Regions from separate parts of the Yersinia sp. KBS0713 genome, predicted to be linked through region 1. Evidence: predicted binding sites of a transcription regulator. Region 1 holds the regulator's gene; each other region holds the start of a gene.

Region 1 (3,283 bases):
TGCGCTCCGCCTTGGTGGCATTGTTGATTAAGTTAAATTGCTGATAAAGCTGGTTAATTTTGTCCATTATCCCCTGTTGCCGATCAAGCAACGGGGGGAGCGCCTTTTCCGGCTCTACATGCTGGGAGAGTAGGTTGTATTTAGCGTCGCAATAATCTGCCAGTAAATGATAAAGCTGGCTTAGTGGCTCACGGATCGGCTGGTCTCTGCATAACCGGAACCACAGCCAGTTAAAGAGGCCGTACCAGAGTGTTCCGACAGCGCACAACAGGGGTGCTTGCCAGATAGGTGCGCGACCAACCATGCTTAGGCTGAATATTGCGGCGATTAACGCGGCGGGCAACAAGTGGCCATGGAGGGGGCTGATTGCGCCGTTGACACCGAGCACCAGTGCTAGCCCGAGCATGATCCACGGCAAGGGAATGTGCCACAGCAACAGCTGCTGGGTCAGGAAGCTGCTCAGTGTAAAGAGCGCGCCACCAATAATCAGCCGCCGGAAGAAGTGTTGGTGCGGTGTATCCAGCGAGGCAATATTGCAACACGCGGGTATCAGGGAGAACATCAGTCCGAGTCGCAGCTCGCCGATAGCAAAGCCTAGGGCTGCTGGCAGGCAGAGAACTAATGTTTGGCGTAATGCATAGTTTACTTCAGGATGATAAATAACCCGTTGCCACTTCATTTAGGCCCCAGAAATTTATTAATCACAAAAGATTGAGAAAACCGATGCCGAGGGTATCGGCACCGGTTTATAGGGAATTAACGGGTGCCGTAAACGACAATCGTTTTACCGTGTGCGGAGATCAAGTTCTGATCTTCCAGCATTTTTAGTATCCGCCCCACAGTTTCGCGGGAACAGCCAACTATCTGACCAATTTCCTGGCGGGTAATCTTAATCTGCATCCCATCTGGGTGGGTCATGGCATCAGGTTGTTTTGCCAGGTTAAGCAGCGTTTGTGCAATGCGCCCAGTAACATCAAGGAAAGCGAGGTTACCCACTTTCTCGGATGTAATCTGAAGGCGGTTCGCCATTTGTGAAGAGAGGCGCATCAAGATATCTGGATTTACCTGAATCAACTGACGGAATTTTTTGTAAGAAATTTCAGCCACTTCACAGGCGGTTTTTGCTCTAACCCAGGCACTACGCTCTTGGCCTTCTTCAAATAATCCAAGCTCGCCGATGAAATCCCCTTGGTTTAAATAGGAGAGAATCATCTCTTTACCCTCTTCATCTTTAATCAGCACCGCAACGGAGCCTTTCACGATGTAGTAAAGCGTTTCGGCCTTTTCACCTTGGTGAATTAGCGTACTCTTCGATGGGTATTTGTGGATATGGCAATGAGACAGGAACCATTCGAGAGTCGGGTCTGTTTGTGGCTTGCCGAGAACCATTCGCTGTTATCCTCTGTTGTTATCGCTGCCTAACTTAACAGGGCTCAGAGTTCCCTGTACGGCGTGCTTTTAAAATACACTTTCTTTTAGCATATTAATTTGCTCAATTGCCGAAAGGTATAGCCAAGATACGTACTGGATAGAAACCCTTCACTGAGTATTGGGAGCTACCCTATTTAATTCTAGAAACAACACTTTCGGTTCTGTTTGTAGCACAGGATGAGGTCAGTGTCTTGTGTTGTATCGCTTCAGCATGATGAACATCGGGTTACATTGCCAGTTTCTAAATGAAAGGGTAGTCTGGATCAGAAAATTTAACTGGGAGCGAGTGTTATGCAGGCACGTGTAAAGTGGGTTGAGGGGCTGACATTTTTGGGTGAATCGGCGTCAGGACATCAAGTTTTGATGGATGGAAATGCCGGTGATAAAGCACCTAGCCCGATGGAGATGTTGTTGATGTCAGCAGGTGGCTGCAGCGCGATTGATGTGGTCTCTATTTTGCAAAAAGGGCGTAACGATGTGCGCGATTGTGAGGTCACGTTAACCTCTCAGCGTCGCGAAGAAGCACCGCGTCTGTTTACGCAAATCAATTTGCACTTTATCGTCAGCGGTAAGGGGCTTACTGACAAAATTGTTGAGCGTGCGGTTGAGCTGTCAGCAGAGAAATACTGCTCCGTCTCCCTGATGTTGGGTAAAGCGGCGACCATTACCCACAGTTTTGAAATTCGTGAAATTGCCTAGTTAATCAGCACCCTAGTGATGTTCAACGTTCCTGGTGTTGCAGCCAGCATCATCGCAACGCCAGAAACGAAGGAGATTAGCCGATCGTCTTGCCCTCCAGTAGTTGCTGCACTAACGGGGCCATAATCAGCTCCATTGCCAGCCCCATCTTTCCACCCGGCACCACCAATGTATTGATATTAGAGATAAATGACCCTTGCAACATTGCCAGCAAGTAGGGGAAGTCGATCTGGTCCAAACCTCGAAAATGAATGACAACAAAACTTTCATCCAGCGACGGAATGGCTTTAGCCGCAAAAGGGTTGGAGGTATCGACAGTCGGCACGCGCTGGAAGTTAATATGGGTGCGCGAGAACTGTGGCGTAATGTAGTTAATGTAGTCGTCCATTGATCGCACGACAGAATCCATCACCGCTTCACGTGAGTGACCGCGCTCGCCAGTATCGCGCACCAGCTTTTGAATCCACTCCAGATTGACGATAGGCACCACGCCCACCAATAGATCCACGTACTTCGCCACATCATGATGCTCGGTCACGACGCCGCCGTGTAGCCCCTCATAAAACAGCACATCGGTGGGTTCTGGCAGTGGCTCCCATGGCGTGAAGGTTCCCGGGATCTGGTTATAAGGCACCGCTTCATCATAGGTGTGTAAGTACTTACGTGAGCGCCCAGTGCCGTGCTTGCCATATTCCGCTGCACTTTGCTCCAACTGACCAAAATCATTGGCTTCAGGGCCAAAGTAGCTGATATGCCGACCTTGATCCCGCGCCTTACGGATGGCGGCATCCATTTCAGGGCGGGTATAGCGATGGAAGCTGTCACCTTCAATTTGCGCCGCGCGAATATTCAACTGCTGAAAAATTTTACGAAACGCCAGACTGGTGGTGGTAGTCCCTGCGCCACTTGAGCCGGTAACGGCTATAACCGGATGTTTAGTTGACATATTAGCGGTAACTCCATGGGGTGAGATCCTCAGTGGCCGGGCGGCATTTGCCTGTTCATCTTATCGGTAAAGGTTATTTTTAGGGCAAAGTCTCCGGCTTGTCACCTTGATTTTCATCAAATCTCTTTGTGAGACGGTGAAGATTACGGCTGCTCTTCGGCGTCGGCGCGGAAAGAGCCTCGCGGCATGATATTGATGGTTTCGTGT
Region 2 (3,283 bases), 600 kb from region 1:
TGTTATTGCGAGTTCAATGACATTATGGATTCCATTGCTGCGCTGGATGCGGATGTGATTACCATCGAAACTTCCCGCTCAGATATGGAGTTGCTGGAATCATTCGAAGATTTCGCCTATCCCAATGAGATTGGCCCCGGCGTTTATGACATTCACTCGCCGAATGTGCCGAGTGTGGAGTGGATTGAAGCGCTACTGCGCAAAGCCGCTCAGCGTATCCCAGCAGAACGGTTGTGGGTTAACCCAGATTGCGGTCTGAAAACCCGTGGCTGGCCGGAAACCCGCCAGGCATTGGCCAACATGGTGCTGGCTGCACAGCGTTTGCGTGAAGAGCAGATCTGATTGATACCCATTAACTCTCTGTGGTGACACTTGGGCGCATATTGCGCCCTTGAGGTTAATGACAAACTCAGCATCAAGCCAGGTGCGTGAAGGGGCGACTGTCCCTCGGGGCGCTTCGGTCGCTTACGCGACTACGACCCCAACGGAACATCTCCCCCTCAATCGACTTTGTCAGCAGTCTGTGGGGGCATATTGCGCCCTTTTTTATGGTGGCTATTTGCCCTCTTCAGCTACCGGATTGGCGGCCACGCCGTGCTGAGCAAACCAATCGAGCATCCGCTGCCAGCCGTCCAGCGCAGAGTCTGCATGATAACTGGGGCGATAGTCGGCATTAAATGCGTGTCCTGCCTCTGGATAAACAATGATTTCGGCATCAGCATTGGCGGCGCGTAGTGCCTGCCGCATAGTGTCAATGTGCTCTGGTGTGATACTGCCATCTTTGCCGCCATACAGCCCCAGTACCGGCGCACTGAGATCGATGGCAACATCAACCGGATATTTGGGTAACAGTAAGGTTTTTTCGCCCACCAATTTGCCATACCAGGCCACGGCGGCTTTGAGCTGCGGATTATGGGCGGCATATAGCCAGGCAATGCGACCACCCCAGCAAAATCCTGTAATCGCCAATTTGCTGGTATCACCACCATGGCGAGAGGCCCAGTGTGCCGCGTGATCAAGATCGACCATGACCTGGCGGTCGGGTACTTTGCTAACCAAATTTTTAACTAACGCATTGATATCATCATACTCTTTGGCATCACCTTGGCGAAAATATAGCTCCGGTGCGATAGCCAGATATCCCTGCTTCGCCAAACTGCGGCAGATATCCTGTATATGCTCATGCACACCAAAAATCTCCTGCACAACAATCACTACAGGATATGGCCCAGTGTGCTGGGCGGGCTTGGCAATATAAGCCGGCAATTCATCACCCTGAGACGGAATGGTGGTTTCTCCGCAGTGAATACCCTGTTGATCGGTATGGCGGGTCGTCGAGGCTAATGGTGATACCGCAGCTGTGAAGCCGCCTGCTGCCTGCCTGAGAGTCATAAGTAGATCAGTTTTCACTGTGGTCTCCTTGCAGATGAGGAAAAGTTACCCGATAAGCTATTACTGCCGTCACTAAATTATTACTACTGTGTTATCCGCTACCGAATTTAACTATAGGTAATCTTTGAGATTTATGAGGTCAGGTTTTGTCGTGATTAATGACTTTGTGGTGACATAAAGGGAATTTGATAAGTCAGGCTGACAAATACTGAAAAGATATTGGTACGACATTGATCAATGAGTTCTATCATTGTCATTCACATACAAAATGGCGACTGCAACTGGCTGTTTTTGGATGATAAATAGCCTTAATTGATGCTATATGTGATTTTGTTCACAATTATAATGTATTGGCTATTACCATTTCTTTTATCAAGGTGACTGTCATCACGAAATAATGTGATGATTTTGAGTAAAGTATCTCTTTGTACCCCCTACAACATCTCTCATGAAAGAGGAGTCTCACACATGGCTAAATCCGACGTTTTTCATCTGGGCCTGACTAAAAATGATCTGCAAGGGGCAACTCTGGCTATCGTGCCGGGTGATCCGCAACGTGTTGAGAAAATCGCTAAATTGATGGATAACCCAGTACATCTGGCTTCTCATCGTGAATTTACCTCATGGCGCGCTGAATTAGACGGCAAAGCTGTGATTGTCTGCTCAACCGGTATTGGTGGCCCTTCAACGTCGATTGCTGTTGAAGAGTTAGCGCAGCTCGGTGTTCGGACTTTCCTACGTATTGGTACTACTGGTGCTATTCAGTCACATATTAATGTTGGTGATGTTTTGGTCACCACGGCGGCGGTGCGGTTAGATGGTGCCAGCCTGCACTTTGCCCCAATGGAGTTCCCAGCAGTGGCGGACTTTGCCTGCACAACCGCACTGGTTAATGCCGCAAAATCAGTGGGCGCAACTACCCACATTGGTGTTACCGCTTCCTCCGATACTTTCTATCCAGGACAAGAGCGTTACGACACTTTCTCTGGCCGTGTTGTTCGCCGTTTTAAAGGTTCAATGGAAGAGTGGCAATCTATGGGCGTGATGAATTATGAAATGGAATCTGCAACCTTGCTAACCATGTGTGCCAGCCAGGGCCTGCGCGCTGGTATGGTCGCCGGGGTGATTGTAAACCGCACCCAGCAAGAGATCCCGAACGAAGAAACCATGAAAGCAACCGAAAGCCACGCGGTGAAAATTGTGGTAGAAGCCGCACGGCACCTGCTGTAACAGTTCTCCGTTTATGGGCTAAGTGGCTACAACGGAGAGAACAGGCAGATCGTCAAGACGCCGTCAGTACATCCCTGGCGCGGCGCTGGACTCTTCTGCCTATCCTCACCGCTCAAGATAGAGTCATCAGGGTTTGTCAGCCGTCTGGAACGGGTCAGTTTACTGGCCCGTTTTTTATTTTATCCGGTTATCTGGTAAGGTCGTAGCTCACATAAAGGACAATAATAAGAGGAAAACATGACGAAACCTGCGCTCTCTCATCCTTCCCTGTTGCAACTGGATGGTGGTATTAACTTTCGTGATCTCGGTGGCAACCTTGGCGCTGATGGTCGGCGCATCAAGCGCGGCCTACTCTTTCGCTCTGGTTCACTTGATCGCTTGAGTGCCAAAGATTGTGATGTTCTCAGTCGCGGCCCCATTGCTCAAATTCTTGATTATCGTGATGCTGATGAAGTTCAGGCCAAGCCCGACGTGGTGTGGCAAGGGGCCAGTTACCACAACACTCCAGCCAACCCGCTAAGTAGCGAGGTGAATGCCAATCTGGAAAAACTAACTAATGAGACGTTAGCGGCATTTGATGCCCGTGCTTTTATGTTAGAGCTTTATCACCGATTACCGTTTAATAATCAGGCTTATAAGCAACTGACGGGTTTGCTGCAAA
Region 3 (3,283 bases), 1.9 Mb from region 1:
TTGTTATTCCGGTCGAGTACTTGTTTATCGATTTTATTGCGCCAGCGAATCTTAAAGGCAGTTACTATGGGGCGCAGAATCTCGGTCAACTGGGCGGAGCCGTTAACCCCGTGCTTTGTGGTTTTTTGTTAGCCTATGCTGCGCCGCAGATGATGTTCTATATGCTGATTATCGCGGCTATTCTGGGACTGGCCTTCTTCTATCGCGGTTACCTGCTGGCTAAAGCACCCGCTGCTGGCCACCAGCAGAATCAGTCGTGATTGGCATAATTCCATTAAAATTATTCATAGTGTGATGGCTGGCACATAACCAAAGTTAATTGTATGATGAATCAATTCCGTTACTCAGGACCCTCTCTATGCGCAATGTGATTTCACTTTGCTGGCAGTACTTACGGGCTTTCGCCATTATTTACCTCTGCCTATGGGTCGGTAAATTTGTCGCCTTGCTACTGCCCATCACCATCCCCGGCAGTATCATCGGTATGCTGATTCTGTTTACTCTGCTTGCATCGCAAATCTTGCCCTCAAGCTGGGTCAAGCCCGGTTGCCGCATACTGATCCGCTACATGGCGCTGCTGTTTGTCCCAATCGGTGTCGGCGTGATGCAGTATTACGATCAACTTACCAAGCAATTCGGCCCCATTGTCGTCTCCTGCTTTGTCAGCACCCTGATCGTGATGTTAGTGGTGGCGTATAGCTCACATTATGTCCACCGCGAGCGCAAAGTTATCGGCTCTCCAACCCATACGGAGGATGACAAATGATCAGCAACTTATGGTGGTCACTGCCACTGACCTTAATTGTCTTCTTCGTTGCCCGCTATCTGGCCCGCTGGCTAAAAATGCCGCTGCTTAACCCATTACTGATATCTATGGTTGTGATCATTCCATTACTGTTGGTCACACAGATGCCCTACGCCAACTATTTTGCTGGCAGCAAAATCCTAAATGACCTGCTACAACCGGCGGTGGTGGCATTGGCTTTCCCGCTCTACGAACAGTTGCATCAAATTCGCGCGCGCTGGAAATCCATCATAACCATCTGTTTTATAGGCAGTATTACTGCCATGGTGAGTGGCACCGCCGTGGCCCTGTGGATGGGGGCGACACCCGAAATTGCCGCGTCAGTATTGCCTAAATCGGTGACGACCCCCATCGCCATGGCGGTGGCCGAATCTATTCATGGTTTGCCGGCTATCAGTGCGGTATGTGTGATTTTCGTCGGTATTCTGGGGGCGGTATTTGGTCACAGCTTGCTGAATTTATTGAAAATCACCACTAAAGCCTCGCGAGGTTTGGCGATGGGGACGGCTTCCCATGCTCTGGGTACCGCCCGCTGTGCGGAGTTGGATTATCAGGAGGGGGCGTTCAGCTCGCTGGCACTGGTTATCTGCGGGATTATCACCTCTCTGGTAGCGCCGTTCTTATTCCCAGTGCTACTACATTTGTTTGGCTGATGGCATCTCCCTGACGGCGGTTAATCACCAAGATTAATACATAAATTTGAGATACATCTCTCATTAGTTATTTTACTTGCATAAATTTCATATATAACGGGATACACATCACACTAATAGCCTCCTAAGCTGCCTAAAATAGCTTCCCGTTACAATTGGAGATAATCCCATGCAAGCACGTTTTCACGCCCCTTGGGCTGAGCTGCCCGCTGCACTGCAATCCGCACTTGAACCTATTCTGAGCGCAAACGATTTCCCTGCCATGCTGACCGCCGAGCAAGTGAAAACGGTAAAAGAGATCAGTGAGTTAGATGACGATACACTGGCTTTTGCACTACTGCCCCTGGCTGCTGCTTGCGCACTCACGCCCATCTCCCACTTTATGGTCGGGGCCATTGCGCGCGGGAAAAGCGGCAATCTCTATTTCGGTGCCAATATGGAGTTCAGCGGCGCGCCATTGCAGCAAACCATCCATGCTGAGCAGTGTGCGGTCACTCACGCCTGGCTACGTGGTGAAACCGGTCTGGTGTCCATTACCGTCAATTACACGCCTTGTGGCCACTGCCGCCAGTTTATGAATGAGCTAAACAGTGGCACTGATTTGCATATTCATCTGCCAGGTCGCCCTGCGTCTACACTGGGCCAATATCTACCGGATGCCTTCGGCCCGAAAGATCTGGCGATCACCACCCTGCTAATGGACCCGGTGGATCACGGTTACTCGGTGGCAGCAACCGATCCTCTGACACAAGCCGCACTTCATGGTGCCAACCATAGCCATGCGCCTTACAGCCTTTCTCACAGTGGTGTTGCCGTCGAACTGGCTGATGGCACGATTTATACTGGCCGTTATGCTGAAAACGCGGCGTTCAACCCGAGCCTGCCGCCACTGCAAGCCGCATTGATTTTAGCGAATCTGTCCGGCAAAGATTGTGCTGCTATTCGCCGCGCAGTGCTGGTGGAAGGTAATAACGCGATTTTAAGTCAGTGGGATGCTACTCATGCAACACTGGCGGCCTTAGGTTGCTCAGAGGTCAACCGCGTCACTTTTTAAGTTGGTTATTTTTTAAGCTAAAAAGACCTGGTTTGCTGGGGTTATATCGTTAACCCCAGTTAACCAAACAACACATTCCCGCAGCTAATAACTAAATCTGCAAGATAACTCGCATTTCCACCTGTAACCGACATATTTAACTAACAAAAGCTGTACATATTTCTCTTATCTTTTAGGATCGGGGCAACTACCTGATAACGTCAACTATCTGATAACGTCTAAGAGTAAAACTCATGGAACTTGAATACGAAAGTAAGCGCCCCCTCTATATCCCCTACGCCGGCCCTATCCTGTTAGAATTCCCTCTGCTGAACAAAGGCAGCGCCTTCACCAACGATGAGCGCAACCATTTCAACCTGCACGGCTTATTGCCGGAAGCGGTTGAAACCATTGAAGAACAAGCAGAGCGTGCTTACCGCCAGTATCAGGATTTCAAAAACGACGACGATAAGCATATTTATCTGCGCAATATCCAGGACACCAACGAAACCCTATTTTATCGCCTGCTGGAAGCTCATCTCAGTGAGATGATGCCGATTATCTACACGCCAACTGTTGGTGAAGCATGCGAACACTTTTCGGATATTTATCGCCGTGCACGTGGCTTGTTTATCTCTTACCCCAATCGTGAACACATTGACGATATGCTGCAAAACGCCACCAAGCAAAACGTTAAAGTTATCGTGGTGACCGACGGTGAACGTATTCTTGGCCTTGGCGATCAGGGCATTGGCGGCATGGGTATTCCAATCGGTAAACTGTCACTCTATA

Evidence for each region. The regulator CRP, encoded in region 1, controls carbon source genes, mostly activating them, when cyclic AMP is high. The targets are predictions, from matches to a motif close to ATGTGANNNNNNTCACAT.
Region 2: udp (uridine phosphorylase) is a predicted target of CRP. The motif match lies at 1,715-1,732, and genes of this name have one in related genera.
Region 3: cdd (cytidine deaminase) is a predicted target of CRP. The motif match lies at 1,503-1,520, and genes of this name have one in related genera.

Annotation. Positions count from the first base shown of each region.
Region 1 covers NZ_CP042173.1:228,373-231,655, forward strand. The annotation lists gene FFE93_RS00920 (YccS/YhfK family putative transporter) at 1-679, opposite strand, end outside; gene crp (cAMP-activated global transcriptional regulator CRP) at 757-1,389, opposite strand; gene FFE93_RS00930 (OsmC family protein) at 1,723-2,130, shown strand; gene FFE93_RS00935 (phosphoribulokinase) at 2,207-3,076, opposite strand; gene FFE93_RS00940 (YheU family protein) at 3,220-3,283, opposite strand, start outside.
Region 2 covers NZ_CP042173.1:4,171,585-4,174,867, reverse strand. The annotation lists gene metE (5-methyltetrahydropteroyltriglutamate--homocysteine S-methyltransferase) at 1-342, shown strand, start outside; gene FFE93_RS19780 (dienelactone hydrolase family protein) at 556-1,410, opposite strand; gene udp (uridine phosphorylase) at 1,861-2,622, shown strand; gene FFE93_RS19770 (tyrosine-protein phosphatase) at 2,860-3,283, shown strand, end outside.
Region 3 covers NZ_CP042173.1:2,878,853-2,882,135, forward strand. The annotation lists gene FFE93_RS13765 (MFS transporter) at 1-260, shown strand, start outside; gene FFE93_RS13770 (CidA/LrgA family protein) at 359-766, shown strand; gene FFE93_RS13775 (CidB/LrgB family autolysis modulator) at 763-1,458, shown strand; gene cdd (cytidine deaminase) at 1,628-2,512, shown strand; gene FFE93_RS13785 (NAD-dependent malic enzyme) at 2,746-3,283, shown strand, end outside.